4 regions of the Clostridium ljungdahlii DSM 13528 genome follow, and region 2 is predicted to be linked to each of the others. Evidence: riboswitches for the same ligand, from Rfam matches in the RefSeq annotation. Region 2 holds a riboswitch; each other region holds the start of a gene.

The links. A riboswitch is a leader RNA that binds a small molecule or an ion and turns the genes downstream of it on or off. The one in region 2 is predicted to bind S-adenosylmethionine.
Region 1: it holds a riboswitch for S-adenosylmethionine, as region 2 does, so the genes downstream of both, CLJU_RS11980 (hypothetical protein) here and CLJU_RS13610 (uroporphyrinogen decarboxylase family protein) in region 2, are expected to answer to the same signal.
Region 3: it holds a riboswitch for S-adenosylmethionine, as region 2 does, so the genes downstream of both, CLJU_RS02250 (methionine ABC transporter ATP-binding protein) here and CLJU_RS13610 (uroporphyrinogen decarboxylase family protein) in region 2, are expected to answer to the same signal.
Region 4: it holds a riboswitch for S-adenosylmethionine, as region 2 does, so the genes downstream of both, CLJU_RS03265 (O-acetylhomoserine aminocarboxypropyltransferase/cysteine synthase family protein) here and CLJU_RS13610 (uroporphyrinogen decarboxylase family protein) in region 2, are expected to answer to the same signal.

Annotation. Positions count from the first base shown of each region.
Region 1 covers NC_014328.1:2,697,762-2,701,648, reverse strand. The annotation lists gene CLJU_RS11985 (amino acid permease) at 1-1,476, opposite strand, end outside; gene CLJU_RS11980 (hypothetical protein) at 1,516-2,316, opposite strand; SAM riboswitch class I at 2,487-2,608, opposite strand; cyclic di-GMP riboswitch class I at 2,820-2,907, shown strand; gene CLJU_RS22935 (hypothetical protein) at 3,194-3,373, shown strand; gene CLJU_RS11975 (methyl-accepting chemotaxis protein) at 3,433-3,887, shown strand, end outside.
Region 2 covers NC_014328.1:3,045,785-3,049,671, reverse strand. The annotation lists gene CLJU_RS13615 (hypothetical protein) at 629-823, opposite strand; partial or broken gene CLJU_RS23350 (transcription elongation factor GreA) at 1,636-1,698, shown strand; SAM riboswitch class I at 1,799-1,899, shown strand; gene CLJU_RS13610 (uroporphyrinogen decarboxylase family protein) at 2,079-3,188, shown strand; gene CLJU_RS21715 (MFS transporter) at 3,659-3,887, shown strand, end outside.
Region 3 covers NC_014328.1:488,757-492,643, reverse strand. The annotation lists gene larA (nickel-dependent lactate racemase) at 1-900, opposite strand, end outside; gene CLJU_RS02255 (methionine ABC transporter permease) at 982-1,638, opposite strand; gene CLJU_RS02250 (methionine ABC transporter ATP-binding protein) at 1,641-2,597, opposite strand; SAM riboswitch class I at 2,676-2,776, opposite strand; gene CLJU_RS02245 (response regulator transcription factor) at 2,891-3,586, shown strand; gene CLJU_RS02240 (ATP-binding cassette domain-containing protein) at 3,673-3,887, shown strand, end outside.
Region 4 covers NC_014328.1:731,026-734,912, reverse strand. The annotation lists gene CLJU_RS03270 (homocysteine S-methyltransferase family protein) at 1-1,595, opposite strand, end outside; SAM riboswitch class I at 1,861-1,968, opposite strand; SAM riboswitch class I at 2,230-2,338, shown strand; gene CLJU_RS03265 (O-acetylhomoserine aminocarboxypropyltransferase/cysteine synthase family protein) at 2,448-3,731, shown strand.

The sequences.
Region 1 (3,887 bases), 350 kb from region 2:
ATCTTCATTATATTCAAAATTACATTCTTTAAGAGGTACTATTTTTGTCTTCTTAATAATCTTGTATCCAAGATACAAAGATATAAATATAGGAATACACAAATAATTTGTTACAAAATCAAACCAGCTAAATGTTTTAGCTTGAAATACCCATATGTTAGAACCAAATATAACAATTATACAAAGTATGATAGATATAATGGGGGCAAATGGATATAACTTAGCTCTATATTTTAAATCATTTAAACTTTTACCTTGGGAAATGTATGCTTTCCTAAATCTATAATGGCAAATAGCTATACCTAGCCATGCAAAGAAGGCTGTGATACCAGAAGCATTATAGAGTATGTAATATATTTTTCCATCTCCAATCAAAGAGGCGAAAAAAGCAAAACAAGCAATAACAGTTGTGGAGTATAAAGCAGTTGTAGGAACACCATGTTTGTTTACTTTTGATAAAAATTTAGGTGCTTTTCCTTCTTTGGATAGGGAATAAAGCATACGTGAAGCTACATAGAGGCCTGAATTACCGCAGGAGAGAACTGATGTTAAAATTACTGCGTTCATAATACTTGCTGCAATTGCTAGGCCAGATCTTTTAAATACCATGGTAAAAGGACTGTATGAAATATTATCTGCCCCACTTTTTAATAAGTTTGGATCAGTAAAAGGAACTAAAAAACCAATTACTATAATTGCCCCCATATAAAATAGTAAAATACGCCAGAAAACATTTTTTATAGCTTTAGGAACATTTTCTTCAGGATTTTCCGATTCACCTGCGGCAAGGCCAACTATTTCTGTTCCGGAGAAAGAAAATCCTGCAACTAAAAATACATTAATAATAGCAGATATTCCGCCAACAAAAGGCCCTTTCTTTCCAGAAGCATCTGATAGTACCCAATTACTTAATCCAGGTGATTTTCCACCTAAAATGCCAAATATCATGAGAACGCCTACTATAAGGAATACTATAATTGTAATAACTTTGATACTTGCAAACCAATATTCACTTTCACCGTAAATTCTTGCTGAAAGAATATTTAAGATAAAAATTATTACTAAAAATAACATACTCCATAAAGTAGTATTGGTATTTGGAAGCCAGAATTTAACAATCATTGAACCTGCAACTAATTCAGCAGCAACGCATATTGCCCAGCAAAACCAGTAATTCCATCCAAGGGTAAAACCTAATGCAGGATCAATAAATCTTGTAGCATAAGTTTCAAAAGATCCTGATATAGGCAGTAGTGTTGCCATTTCACCGAGGGATGTCATCAAGAAATAAACTAAAATTCCCATAATTACATAAGCTAAAACAGCTCCACCAGGTCCAGCTGTGCTGACAGCGCTTCCACTGGCGAAAAATAAACCAGTTCCAATTGACCCTCCTATGGCAATCATGTTCATATGTCTGGCTTTTAAAGTCCTTTTAAGTTGACCTTGTTCATTTGCTTTTGAATTTGTGTCCATTTTAAATTTCCTCCTTTTGTCTAACAATAAAACATATAGTTATTTACCTATGGGACACGCATATTCACATGTTCTGCAGTATTTTATAACATTAACAGGTTCTTCTGTAGAAACTTCAGGTATATTCATAGGCTTAATACTAGCTACATCTTCTTCCATTTGTATATTACACAAGGTTCTATCAAAATTCCCTACTCTTCCAGGAAGTTCATTTCTACCTAATTCTGAAGAAAAATATATTTCCTTAGCAAATGCACCTTTTTTACATTTTTCCCAGCACTTAATTTTGCAGCTTTTACATGGATCGTATCTAGAAGGACCAGTTGATTGTAAATCCAAACTTAAACCAAGTGCTCTTAATCTTACATGCGGACCATATTCAGGTGTGACTAGTAAGTTATTTCTACCTATGCATCCTAGTCCAGCTGTTACAGCTGAATCTTTTAAGAATATGCCACCCTTTTCAACATGATAATTAAAAGAATAGGTTTCTACACATTCCTTTTCTAATATGCTTTTAACATCTTTGGTAATACTAATTAATTTTTTGTTGCCTATGGTGTTGTGATCTTCAATCCAATAATCCACAGCAGGGTTGTCTATAGGATGATGATAAGCTAAAATAAGTACACTTTTTATTCCCTGGGGCCATAGAACTTCTGTTAGAAATTTATCTTTTTCTCCACGCATATAAGTTCCAACACCATTATATTTAGGCATCTTAGGTACTACAGTAAAGGCAGGGGCTTTTTTTAGGTCCTCAACATTTGCAATGCCTGCTAGAGAAGCTCCAGTTTTTAGTGCAAGTTTTATAATTTCTTTTGATGTAAGTTTGTCCATAATTTGTACTAATGTATTTTAATATGTAAAAATACATTATTCACTTCCTCTCTTTAAGTAATGTATTTTAAATTCATGAATTTTTTACTGAAAAATAAAAAATCCTCTTTCCAAAAAGAAGAGGATAAATAGCGTAGGTTATTACGAGAGTTTATTAAAAAAACATCTCTCCCTCATCTTTCAGAATTATTATGATCTGCTGGAATTAGCACCTTTACATGTTTACGCATAGGAAAAACATGAGGTTGCTGAAACTTCATAGGGCCAGTCCCTAAGTTTCTCTTGATAAGGATTTATTTAATTTTTTGTAAAATTCTTATTAACTAATATGTATTATATATGTTATGCTTTTCAATGTCAATAAAAATCTAATTATGTTACAGGATATATGATTAAATTAAATGCTTATGCAAAATATGCAAATATTTTATGTATAAATTACAATAATATGCGATTACCATTGAATTTTGTAAAATTTTAGTGTAATATATTTTATATTACTACATTGATAATAGCACATTTATCGAAAGGTAAAGTCGCAAAGCTATGGGTCTAAAGAAAATTATTTTCTATGATTGCCAGGTTACCAAATTATAGTTTTAATAATCAATATCTATACTTATAGTCTGGTACCTATTTATATATTAATAGGTACATTTTTAATTTGTAAAAGTTTTCAAATCTGTATTAGAAAAAGCAAATTTGAAATGAAGTGACATAGATGTATTAGTCTATCCTTCTATATTATCAAAATATATATCGTCAACAATATCAATTTTATTGTGTAAACAATTAAATTAACGATATTAGTATGTTTTGTTTATCTCAGTTTGCACTTAAAAATATAAAAAAATTAATATATTTAGGGGGACATAAAATGAACACTAAAGAAGAGAGCTTTCAGATAACTTTTAATAAAAAATCACTTAAAGTTGTGCTAATAATTTATATGGTATGCTGTGTTCTATCATTTTTATTTTATTCTTCAATAAAATTACTTGGACTTAATGACAACATAAGTGTAATTTCTTTAATTATGCTTGGAATATTTGTTTAATTTATGGCCTTATATTTTATAAATGTTATAAATGTACAATTACTCAAAATGGTTTTAATATGAAAGCATTTAATATAACAAAAATTGTACTTTTAATAATAACTTATTTTCAGTATTTATATTTGAACTTTACAATGCACTTAAATTCCATATGGCTTATAGTTTTCTTTTTCGTTATTCTTGGAGCCTTGTTTTTTGATATGAAAATGATTATAGAGTCGATAGCTTTAAGCCTTTTATGTCAAATCATAGTATTTGTAAATAATCCTTCAATTTTTCAGGATAAACAATTGATTATTGCAGAAACGGCTATGAAAATCATCACTATTTTTATAACTTTAGCATTAATTTTCATAGTTGTATACTTTGCATCTAATCTATTAAAGTCAATTGGTGATAAGGAAATTGAGTTAAAAAAAGAAAAGCAAAAATTGTTAGATTTATTTGGAAATATAGCTCAAATTTCTGGTACTGTTTTATCATCAAGTGAAAACTTAAGTGCAGCTATTGAAGA
Region 2 (3,887 bases):
TTTTTGAGAACGCTTAGCAATTATATAAAATATCATCGCATCATTTAATATAACAACTAACACGCTTCTAACAATAAGTTCTTTTAAAATATCATAATAATGTAGTATATTATAGTTAACCTATACTTTAATTAAATTACCAATTTAAAGATTATTTATATAATTATACAAATATAGGTTTTGTTTCTTTTAAATCTATTATTTTTGTATAGGCATGTGTAACATTGGATTTTTTGCTTTTATTGCTGTTTAATACCAACACTTATTTAAAATAGCTTATATAAAGGAAGTTCCTATTGACTTTTTATATGATACGTATACCTCAGAAAATAAAAAAAGAAATTCTAATAGCATTTCTTTTTTAATCAACATAATTTGAAATGTTACTTTAAAATATCCATAATTTGTTTCATGATTTTATTATGATAACATACATCTATTCCCTAAAGCACTATCATAAAAATAGTAAAAGTATAACATAAATTTTACTTATATAGTGTATTTTTTGTCCAGTTTATAATATAATAGTAAATATGTAAGGTTGAGTGGATTGCAGGAAGCTGTATACATTCACAAAACTATGTCATGCATGAAAAAACTTATATGAGCAAGTAGCTTTTAGCCGAAGTTACTTGCTATTTTCTTTTTTAGGTTTATCTACATCGACCCTAACATCATTTAAAACTTTATCTTTTGAAACACTTGTCTTGCTTTCAAAAAACATTTTAATTTTATCTTGCTTATAACAAAATACTGATAAAATACATAGACTTGATACTTCAGTTATGGAAAGCACTATAATGCACAAAAAGAAAAAGCTCATTCATATTACCTCCTCCCATTGTGTCAACCCATTATACCTGCAATCCACTCATATAGCAATTACGGGAGAAGGTAAATTACATAACATGATTTGCTGCTATTAAATACATTATATCACAGTAAACCATAATTATGGCAAAATTAAAAATAATAATTTATGAATTTATTGAAATTTTAAAAATAATTAAATTATATCGAGAAAGATATGCCTAACTGAGGGTTGATCTAAGTTCTATATATAATTATATGCTATTACCTATTGAATAAATTCCTATTTAATACTATCATTTTATTAATAAATCCATATATTGACAAATAATAATAAAACCTGTGCCTTAATTTAGAGTACAGGTTTTATTATTATTTTAAAAAGTAGAAAACGGCTGGAAAAACTTTATGCAAGCTATTTATTACCAGTACTTTTAGGATTATAATAAAAACAACGAATGGCTATTTTACACAGGTTGAACCTTAACATGAGATGTAAATAAGATTAAGCCTTAGTAGGCTTCATCTTTTATTGAGTTTGTTCTAATATTGATTTTTTATAAATAATTTCTTTGAAGTGATCCACTCTTCTTGAGACATTTCTTATAAAGTGGTTGCTGCGGTTATGTGATAGCAGAGATTAGCTATGAGAAACTAATAGATTTTATAAACAAGCTGTAAAATATTAATTTGTAAGATTAAGATTTTGTGACGTAGATGAAATCGAAGAAGTTACCTTAGTTAGTACAGTAGAAGCAGATGTTAAAAATATGAATATAAGTAGAATCTCCTTTAGAAAAGGCACTTTATAAACTAAAAGTAGGTCAAAAGGCAACTGTGACATCTCCTGATGGAAGTTATGATGTGCAGGTTGAAAAATTGTTGTAAAATAAGTGTGTTGAATGTTTTATTTTTATAAATTAGATTGATTAAAATGTGTTGGCAAATAATTAGTGATTTTCTATAATTTATTAAATTAAATATTAAGTTCTTATCAAGAGTGGTTGAGGCACTGGATCTATGAAGCTTAGCAACTTGGATGTAACCCAACGGTGCCAATTCCAGCAGGCATTACCTGAAAGATAAGAAGTAGAAGAATATTAATCTTCTCGTAGGTTTATCTACAGGAAGATTTTTTTGAGTATAAAAATATTAATATTGTATAAATAGACATATAAAATTTAGTCATCATGTAGGATGAACTGTAAAAATATATATGATAAGCTAATATTAACATAAATGTAATTCTTATTAAAGGAGGAAATGTTATGAATACTTTAAAGGAATTGTACAATGAACGTTTAAGCAGAATAAAAAAGGCAATTAAACTGGAAAAAACAGATAGAACACCTGTTATTCCATTTGGAGATTCTTTTTTTGCTAAGGCAACCGGTGTTAAATTATCTGATTTTGCTTTAGATTTGGACATTTCAAATAAAGTTATTCTCGATGGATCAAAACAAATTGGTAATGTTGATGCGGTACCTTGTGCTTTTGCACCTGCACCACTTATGGGATCAATATTTTTTTCTAACTTAAAACTTCCCGGTCGGGAACTTACAGATGATATGCTCTGGCAGATTGATGAGCGTCAAATAATGACAACAGATGATTATGATACTATATTGAGCAAAGGCTTTGAAGATTTTAAAAAGGATTATTTTGCTGCAAGGATAAATGTAGACTCATCAGTATTTTGTGAAATAGTAACTAATGGGCCAAAGTGGAATAAGAACATGAGAGATGAGGGATATCCAATTTATAATAACGTAACAATATCACATCCTATTGATTACTTGAGTGGGGGTCGTACTTTAAGTAAATTTATGATGGATATGAGAAGAATGCCTGAAAAAATACAGGCTGTAATGGATATTATTGCTGATGCTAATATTAAAGAAATGAAGCAAGCTATTAAAAAAACGGTTGATCCTATAAGTGTATTTATAGCTATGGGACGTGGGTGCCCTGATTTTTACAGCACTGAGCTATGGGAAAAGTTTATATGGAAATATTTGAAAAAAATAACCGATGCTATAATTGAGACAGGAGTAACTGCTAATTTTCATGCTGATGCAAACTGGGAACGAGGGCTTGATTATTTTAAAGATTTTCCAAAAGGTACTTGTGTTTTTGAAACGGATGGTACAACTGATATTTATAAAATTAAGAAAAAGTTAGGAGGTAGTATATGTATTAAAGGAGATGTCCAAGCTGCAAAACTTGTTTTAGGAACTCCTGATGAAGTATATAATTATAGTACTCAATTGATAAAAGACATGGGAAATGGATTCATTCTTTCATCTGGATGCTCTATACCTCCAAATGCAAAAGTTGAAAATGTAAAAGCAATGGTTTCTGCTGCTGCTGGTAAGTAGAACAAATTAGCTAAAAATTTAGCAGCATTGACCTGTAGTATGAAAGCTTCACTTTAATGAAAATCATGTATTTGAAAAATAATACAAAATAGTGTTGTTTAATTAGACCTTTTATATCAAGTGATATTACTTATAGATAAAAAAAGAGAACGTACCCACTGATTTACACAAACCTAGGTACGCTCTCTGCTTATGATACTATTGAAACAGTTGCTAAACTTAAATAATTTACTAAAACACTGTATAATTGATGCTGATGTACAATGCTTTTAGTTATTTTTTAAAATTATCTTTCCATATTCAGATATAAAGATAAATAGATACATTTATAGTGCAAAAATTATGTTTATATAGTGTAAATTTGCGATAGGTACGCTTTATTCTTATCTTGTGAAGTATTTATTATTTGTATAACATACAGATAAATGATAAATTTATAAAGAAGATTATATGATAGGTTAAGGAGAATTATGGATAAACTAGTTAAAGATACAATGAATGAACTAAATTTAGTTAAAAATTCCAAAATTAATAAAAAATTCAATGATAAAATATGGAATCGAAATTTTACTTTATTATTTCAAGGGCAAGCAGTATCTATTTTGGGAGATAATGTTTTTAATATTGCACTTGAGTTTTGGGTCCTTATGAAAACAGGTTCTGTATCATTAATGGGTACACTTTTAGCAGTTATCACTT
Region 3 (3,887 bases), 2.1 Mb from region 2:
CATACCCTTAACAGATTGATATATATTTTGATCAAGCGGATACCCTCCGTTGGTAGAAATAGAAATGTCACCTACTAATTTACTCACTTTTGATAAATTATGTACAAATTCACAGCCCTTTACATGGGCATCATTCACATCTCCTGCAAAAGCATTTATTATCCTTTTATCTTCATCTAGTGCTACATTTATTATGAAAGCCAATTCTGCCTTTTTAGCTGCATATAGCATGTCCTTATGAACAGGATTGCCCTTTAAATTTCCAACTCTTGCAGAAGGATGTGCTACAAATTCCGCACAGTGATTTGCCAGGATGGTCTTGGCAGAGGCTATTCCAGGCAGCACACTCTTTCTACCTCCTGAAAAGCCAGCAAAACAATGTGATTCTATAAACCCCTCTGCAATTAAAAGATCTGCTTTAACTGCAAGTTTATTTACTATAAGTTCACCACCAGATGGCAATGTACCGATTTTTACCAGATTATCTTCATTCTGTGCATCATGTACTACTATCTTTTCATTTTTTACTATATCTTCTCCATATTTATCTATGAGTTCCTGCCTAGTAGTAGCCCTATGAAGGCCTGTGGCAATTAGTATAGTAATATTAGCATCAGAATTTATACTCCTTATTCTTCTCAAAAGTGCAGGCATAATAATTTTGCTAGGAACAGGTCTTGTATGATCGCTGCTTATTATAACTATACTTTTTTTATTCTCAGCCAATTGTTCAAGTTTAGGTGAGTTTATAGGATTGTCAAGAGCTTTTTCTACTATTTCCAATTGTCCTAGCTCTGCTTTATATTCGCTTGCTTTTGATTCAAGTATGCCAAGTAAGTTGTTGTCATTTATTTCAGCTTCTATTATTTTTTTATGGTATGGTAATTCTATTTTAGCCATTCTAATTTCCTCCGAGAAATGTATTTTTAAAGTGACTCTACAATAATTACTTTACCAAACAAATACGATCTCAACAAATAATTATTTGTTAAGCTTTTTATATATAAGATTTCCTATAGTTTGAAGTACCTGGACAAAAATTATGAGTATTATTACAGTGTATACCATTATGTCAGTCTGAAATCTATAATATCCATATTTTACTGCCACATCTCCAAGTCCACCTCCGCCTACTGTACCTGCCATAGCTGAACATCCAACTACACTTATTACAGTAAGAGTTATGCCAAGTACTATAGAAGGAAGTGCCTCTTTAATCATAACTTTAAATATTATCTGCATATTACTTGCACCAAACGATTTTGCAGCTTCTATTATTCCCGGATCTATCTCTTTAAGTGAAGATTCAATCACTCTCGATGCAAAAGGTGCTGCTGCTATTGTAATAGGAACTATTGCTGCTGTTGTACCTATGGTTTTTCCAACAATAAGCTTTGTAAAAGGAAAAATTGCTATCATAAGTATTATAAAAGGAAATGACCTCAATAAATTTACTATTGCATCCAGTATCTTGTATACTACTTTATTAGGCTTTAATCCACCAGGTTCAGTTACAACTAGTAAAATAGCAGGTATAAATCCTATAATTACTGCAAGTATTGTAGAAACTATAACCATATAAAATGTTTGTCCAATAGCAGGAAGTAGTATTTCCTGAAATGTTTCACTAAATCCCATGTTTACTCTACCTCCCAGTTAACATTTTTTGAAGAAAGATAATTACATATACTTTCTTTGTCTTTATCATTTACATTTATAACCAGACTTCCTAAAACATCACTGCGGAATCTTTCAAGTTTTCCCCATACTATAGAAAACTTTATATTCAAATCTATAGCCATAGAAGTTATCAAATTGTCCTGGCTTATTTCCTTAGGAAAGAATATTCTTATGTTTATACCTTCATCTGGAAGTAAACTATCATTTCCAAGCAGCTTCTTTAGATTTTTCCCTGGTTTTAAAAATATTTCCTCTACATTTCCAGAAGTTTTTATTTCGCCTTCATCTATAATGGCAATTTTACTACATATTTCTTTTATAACTTCCATTTGATGGGTTACAACTACTATGGTTATTTTAAATTCATTGTTTATTTTTCTCAAAAGCTCAAGTATTGACTTGGTAGTATTTGGGTCAAGTGCAGATGTGGCTTCATCACAAAGTAGTATACTTGGATTTAGCGCCAAAGCTCTTGCAATAGCTACTCTTTGTTTTTGTCCACCGCTTAATTCGGAGGGCATGCTCTTTGCTTTATCACTAAGGCCTACTAAATTTAACAATTCTTTTACCCTAGTTTTTATTTTACTTTTTTCTAATCCCCAGACTTCAAGTGGAAGTGAGATATTATCATATACATTTTTTCTGTTTAATAAATTAAAATTTTGAAATATCATTCCCAAGTTTTTTCTAAAAGTCCTTATTTCTTTACCTTTTAAATCTTTCACTTCTTTGCCCATTACCTTTATGCTTCCTGCGTCATAGCTTTCAAGACCATTCAAGCACCTTAAAAGTGTAGATTTTCCAGCACCACTGTGACCAACTATTCCAAATATTTCACCTTCTTGTATATGAAGATTTATACTTTTAAGCACACTTTTATTGTTAAAACTCTTGCCTACATTATTAATATCTATCAATATATTTAACCTCCCATATCAATTTTAAGAAAAAATAAAAGCCCGAGAAAAATCTCAGACTTAGTTAACTCAAAATTTCTCTCATCTTTCAGCTCTCGCTGCAGGATTTAGCACCATTATACACTGTACTGGTTGCTGGATTTCATAGGGCCCGTTCCCTCAATCACTCTTGATAAGTTCAAGATTTATATTCAATTATGCTTTTAATTATAGACGTGACGATTTATTATGTCAATACATCCTATCTAAAAATGTTATAATTGTCTTAACTCAAAAACTCTGGAGGAATACCTATGAACAAAAATATAAATATTTTAATAGTAGAAGATGATACAGATATAAATAAGTTATTGTGCAAGATACTAGAAAAAAATAATTACAATGTCCGCGGGGCTTTTTCAGGTACTGAAGCTGAAATGTGCATTGAAAAATATGACTTTCAGCTAGTTTTACTTGACTTGATGCTTCCTGGCATTACAGGCGAAAAACTTATAGAAAAAATACGAAAGGTTAAAACTATGCCTGTCATTGTAATATCTGCAAAAACAGCTCAAGAAACAAAAATTGAAGTTTTAAAGCTAGGTGCAGATGATTTCATATCGAAACCTTTCGATGTAGAAGAAGTATTGGCAAGAGTTTGTGCACAACTCAGAAGGTACATGATATTTTCAAACTCAAATGAAAAACAAAACATATTGACCTATAAAAATATGACCTTAGATCGAGAAAATCACAAAGTCTTTATACGTTCTCAGGAAGTACTATTAACTATAAGGGAATTTTGTATACTAGAACTTCTAATGTCTTACCCCAAAAAAGTATTTACAAAGGCTAATTTATTTGAACATGTGTGGAAAGATAAATTTATAAGCGATGATAACACCATAAATGTGCATATGAGCAACCTTCGCTCTAAAATAGCTAAAATTGATTCGAACACAGAATACATACATACCGTTTGGGGAATAGGGTTTAAGATGAAAGATTAAACTTAATCATTTCTTAAGTTTTTCTTTAGTGTATCTTGCTGATTTTGTTCTAATATAAAATCAACAAGAAAACGGAGGTTGATATCATGAATGATTTAGTGCTTCATACAAAAAATCTTACTAAAAAATACAAAAATCACAAGGCACTTGATAATGTAAATATTAAAATAAGTAAAGGTGACATATACGGTCTTGTAGGCAAAAATGGCGCTGGCAAGACAACCCTTATGAGAATAATAACAGGTCTTTCTTTGCAAGATAACGGTGAAATAGAATTATTTTCAAAAACTAGCAAAGACGA
Region 4 (3,887 bases), 2.3 Mb from region 2:
TGAAGAGCAAGTGCAAGAAAAGTTCTATTTAATATACATCTTCTAGGTAGTCCATAGGATATATTACTTACACCAAGAGTAGTCTTTACTCCAAATTGTTCCTTTAGAATCTTTATGGCCTTTATTGTCTCAAGCACTTCCTTTTGTTGAGCAGATGCAGTTAGCGTAAGACAATCAACTATTATATCCTTTCTCTTGATTCCATAGTTTTCGGCAGTTTTGATTATCTTTTCTGCAATCTTTACCCTACCCTCTGCAGTATCAGGTATTCCATTTTCGTCTATAGTTAAGGCTATAACACAGCCTCCATACTTCTTTACTATTGGAAATACTTCTTCCATGCACTTTTTTCTACCATTTACTGAATTTATTATAGGTTTACCGTTATAAACTCTAACTCCAGCCTCTAACACTTTAGGATTTGGACTGTCTATATCTATAGGTAATTGTACTACTTTTTGTATTGCTTTTACTGCTTCTTTCATAGTTTGAACTTCATTAATCTCAGGTAGTCCTACATTAAGCCCAAGTATATGTGCTCCTTCTTCTTTTTGCTTCACTGCTTCTTTCTGTATAAAATTTACCTTTCCTTCCTTAAGCTCTTTCTTATAAATATCTCTACCTGTAGGATTAATTCTCTCCCCTATAAATTTTATCCTATTACCTAGGAACACAGTATCCCTGGCTGAACACACTGTGGTATAATTTTTTTCTTTTATATCTAAAGGTACTATATTTTTCAAACTTTTTACCATAGTTTTTATAAATTCAGGACTTGTTCCACAACATCCTCCAAAAAACCTAACTCCTTTTTTTGCCATAATCACTACATTTTCTGCAAATTCATCTGAAGTTATATCATAAATCGTATTTTCGCCATCATACTTTGGGAGTCCTGCATTAGGCTGAACTATAACGGGTATAGAAGAATACTTTAAGATTTCATCTACAATATCTTGCAATTCTCCCGGTCCCAAGGAACAATTCACTCCAAGGGCATCCACCCCCAACGATTCAAGCACAAATACCATAGTTTTTGGATCTGTTCCCATTAGAGTTCTTCCATCCTGCTGGAAAGTCATTGTACAAAATATTGGAAGAGAACTATTTTCTTTTGCCGCAAGAATAGCTGCCTTTGCTTCGTACAAATCAGACATAGTTTCTATTAGAATTATATCTGCTCCCGCTTTTTCCCCTATAATTACTTGACTTTTAAATAATTCATATGCAGATTCAAAACTTAAACTTCCTGTAGGCTCCATAACTTGTCCTGTAGGTCCTATATCAAGTGCTACTAATTTATCCTTTGCCTCTTCCTTTGCAATTTTTACTCCAGCTGTAATTACATCTTTTATTGTATAATCAGAAGAACTATACTTAAGTTCATTAGCACCAAAAGTATTTGTTATTATGATATCTGATCCTGCGTTTAAATATTCCCTATGTACTTTTCTTATAATCTCTGAATTTGTTATATTTAATGTTTCTGGAAGTTCACCTACTTTAAGTCCTGCTCTTTGAAGCATGGTTCCCATAGCTCCATCAAAAAAAACAAATTTGTTACTAAACTTATTTAATAAATCTTTAAATAACATTTGCTGCACTCCTTTTTCAAATACAAGTTTCATGTTCAAATTATTTAATCCATTACTTCTTGTATAAAATTTTAAACTTTAAACAAATTTTATACAATACATCTAAATTATTTAATATTGTATAAATATACAATAATATTATTTAGAATTAATATTTATTTACTCAGCTTTCGCTCACTAACTATTAATTTTTCATTTTTAACTATTAACTAAAAAAGCTGCCCTTCAATCAGAAAAGCAGCTTTAAATTTGACAAAATCAACTTTCCTTATCTTTCAGAATTCGTTTTATTCTGCAGGAATTAGCACCGATGCACTTTAGTGCCGGTTGTTGGGTTTCACTGGGCCAGTCCCTCCACCTCTCGTGATAAAAGTGCTTTAATATTAATACTTTAACTATCAATTGTCAATACTATTTACATGACTATTTTACTATAATTCGTAATATCAATGAATCTTACTTAGTGGGAAAAGCAGATATCTCAAATCTTTGATTTGATGATAGTCGCTTTCACAGAGCGCGTGGGAGTATTACAGTAGGTAGCCATCAGATAAAATTTTCTAAATATTTTTTTATTTTTCTATTGACAAACCTTATCTATGTCTGGTATGATTTTCTCAATCGAATACGGAACTTCTTATCCAGAGTGGCAGAGGGACTGGCCCTATGATGCCCGGCAACCTGAATGATCATTTTCATTCAACGGTGCTAATTCCAGCAGGTGTTAACCTGAAAGATGAGAAGCATGAAGATAGAATCTTCTTGTAACTTATCTTACAAGAAGATTTTTTTATTCTGCCAGGTTATAGAAGTTTCGCTCAAAATATTAAAAGGTATTAGGAGGACGAAAAAATGAGTGAAGAAAGAAAATTAGGATTTGAAACATTACAAGTACATGCAGGCCAGGTGCCTGACCCAACTACAGGTGCAAGAGCAGTTCCAATTTACCAGACTACATCCTTTGTATTTAAAGATGCCGATGAAGCCGCAGACTTTTTCCAGCTTAAAAAACCAGGAAATGTTTATGCCAGAATAATGAACCCAACAGAAGACGTATTTGAACAAAGAGTAGCAGCCCTTGAAGGCGGCAGCGCAGGCCTTGCTACATCTTCCGGACTTGCAGCAATACTTTACGCTGTATTAAATGTAGCAAGTGCAGGAGACAATATAGTTGCAGCTAGCACACTTTATGGTGGAACTTATGAATTGTTTTCAGTAACCTTGAAAAAGTTAGGAATTGATGTAACTTTTGTAGATCCCGATGACCCTGAAAACATCAGAAAAGCTATTACAGATAAAACTAAAGCAGTTTATGCAGAAACAATAGGTAACCCTAGAATCAATGTTTTGGATATAGAAGCTGTAGCAAACATAGCCCATGAAAACAAAATTCCTCTTATTATAGATAATACTTTTGGAACTCCTTATCTAGTAAGACCTATAGAATATGGTGCAGACGTAGTTGTTCATTCTGCAACTAAATTTATAGGTGGTCACGGGACTACTTTAGGCGGAATTATAGTAGATGGTGGAAAATTTGACTGGGCAGCAAGCGGAAAATTTCCTGACTTTACAACACCTGATGAAAGCTATAATGGGCTTGTATATGCAGATCTTGGACCTACAGCTTTTGCTACAAAAGCCAGAGTACAACTTTTAAGAAACACAGGCGCAACACTAAGTCCACAAAGTGCTTTTTATTTCTTACTTGGACTTGAATCACTTTCTCTTAGAGTAGAGAGACATGTAGAAAATACACGAAAAGTAGTTGAATTTTTAAGTAAACATCCAAAAGTTGCATGGGTAAACTATCCTGAACTTGATGGAAGTCCATACAAAGAATTAGCTAAGAAATACCTTCCAAAAGGGGCAGGTTCAATATTTACCTTTGGAATAAAAGGTGGATCTGAAGCAGGAAAGAAATTTATAAACAGCGTTAAATTGTTCTCCTTACTTGCAAATGTAGCAGATGCAAAATCATTAGTAATTCACCCTGCAAGTACAACTCATGCAGAGTTAAATGAAGAACAACAAAAAGCTGCTGGAGTTACTCCAGACCTTATAAGGCTTTCAATAGGTGTGGAAAATATTGATGACATTATATACGATTTGGATCAGGCTCTTGCAAAAGCTTGATAAATTAATTTAATTTGACTCCCATAATTTTTATATTATTTTAACCCATAAATAATGGGCTGACTACTAATTAATTAGTATGTCAGCCCTATGTATGATTTTAAATAGTTGAAAGTTGACAATTATCCACTATCAACTTTCAACTAAAAAAATTAA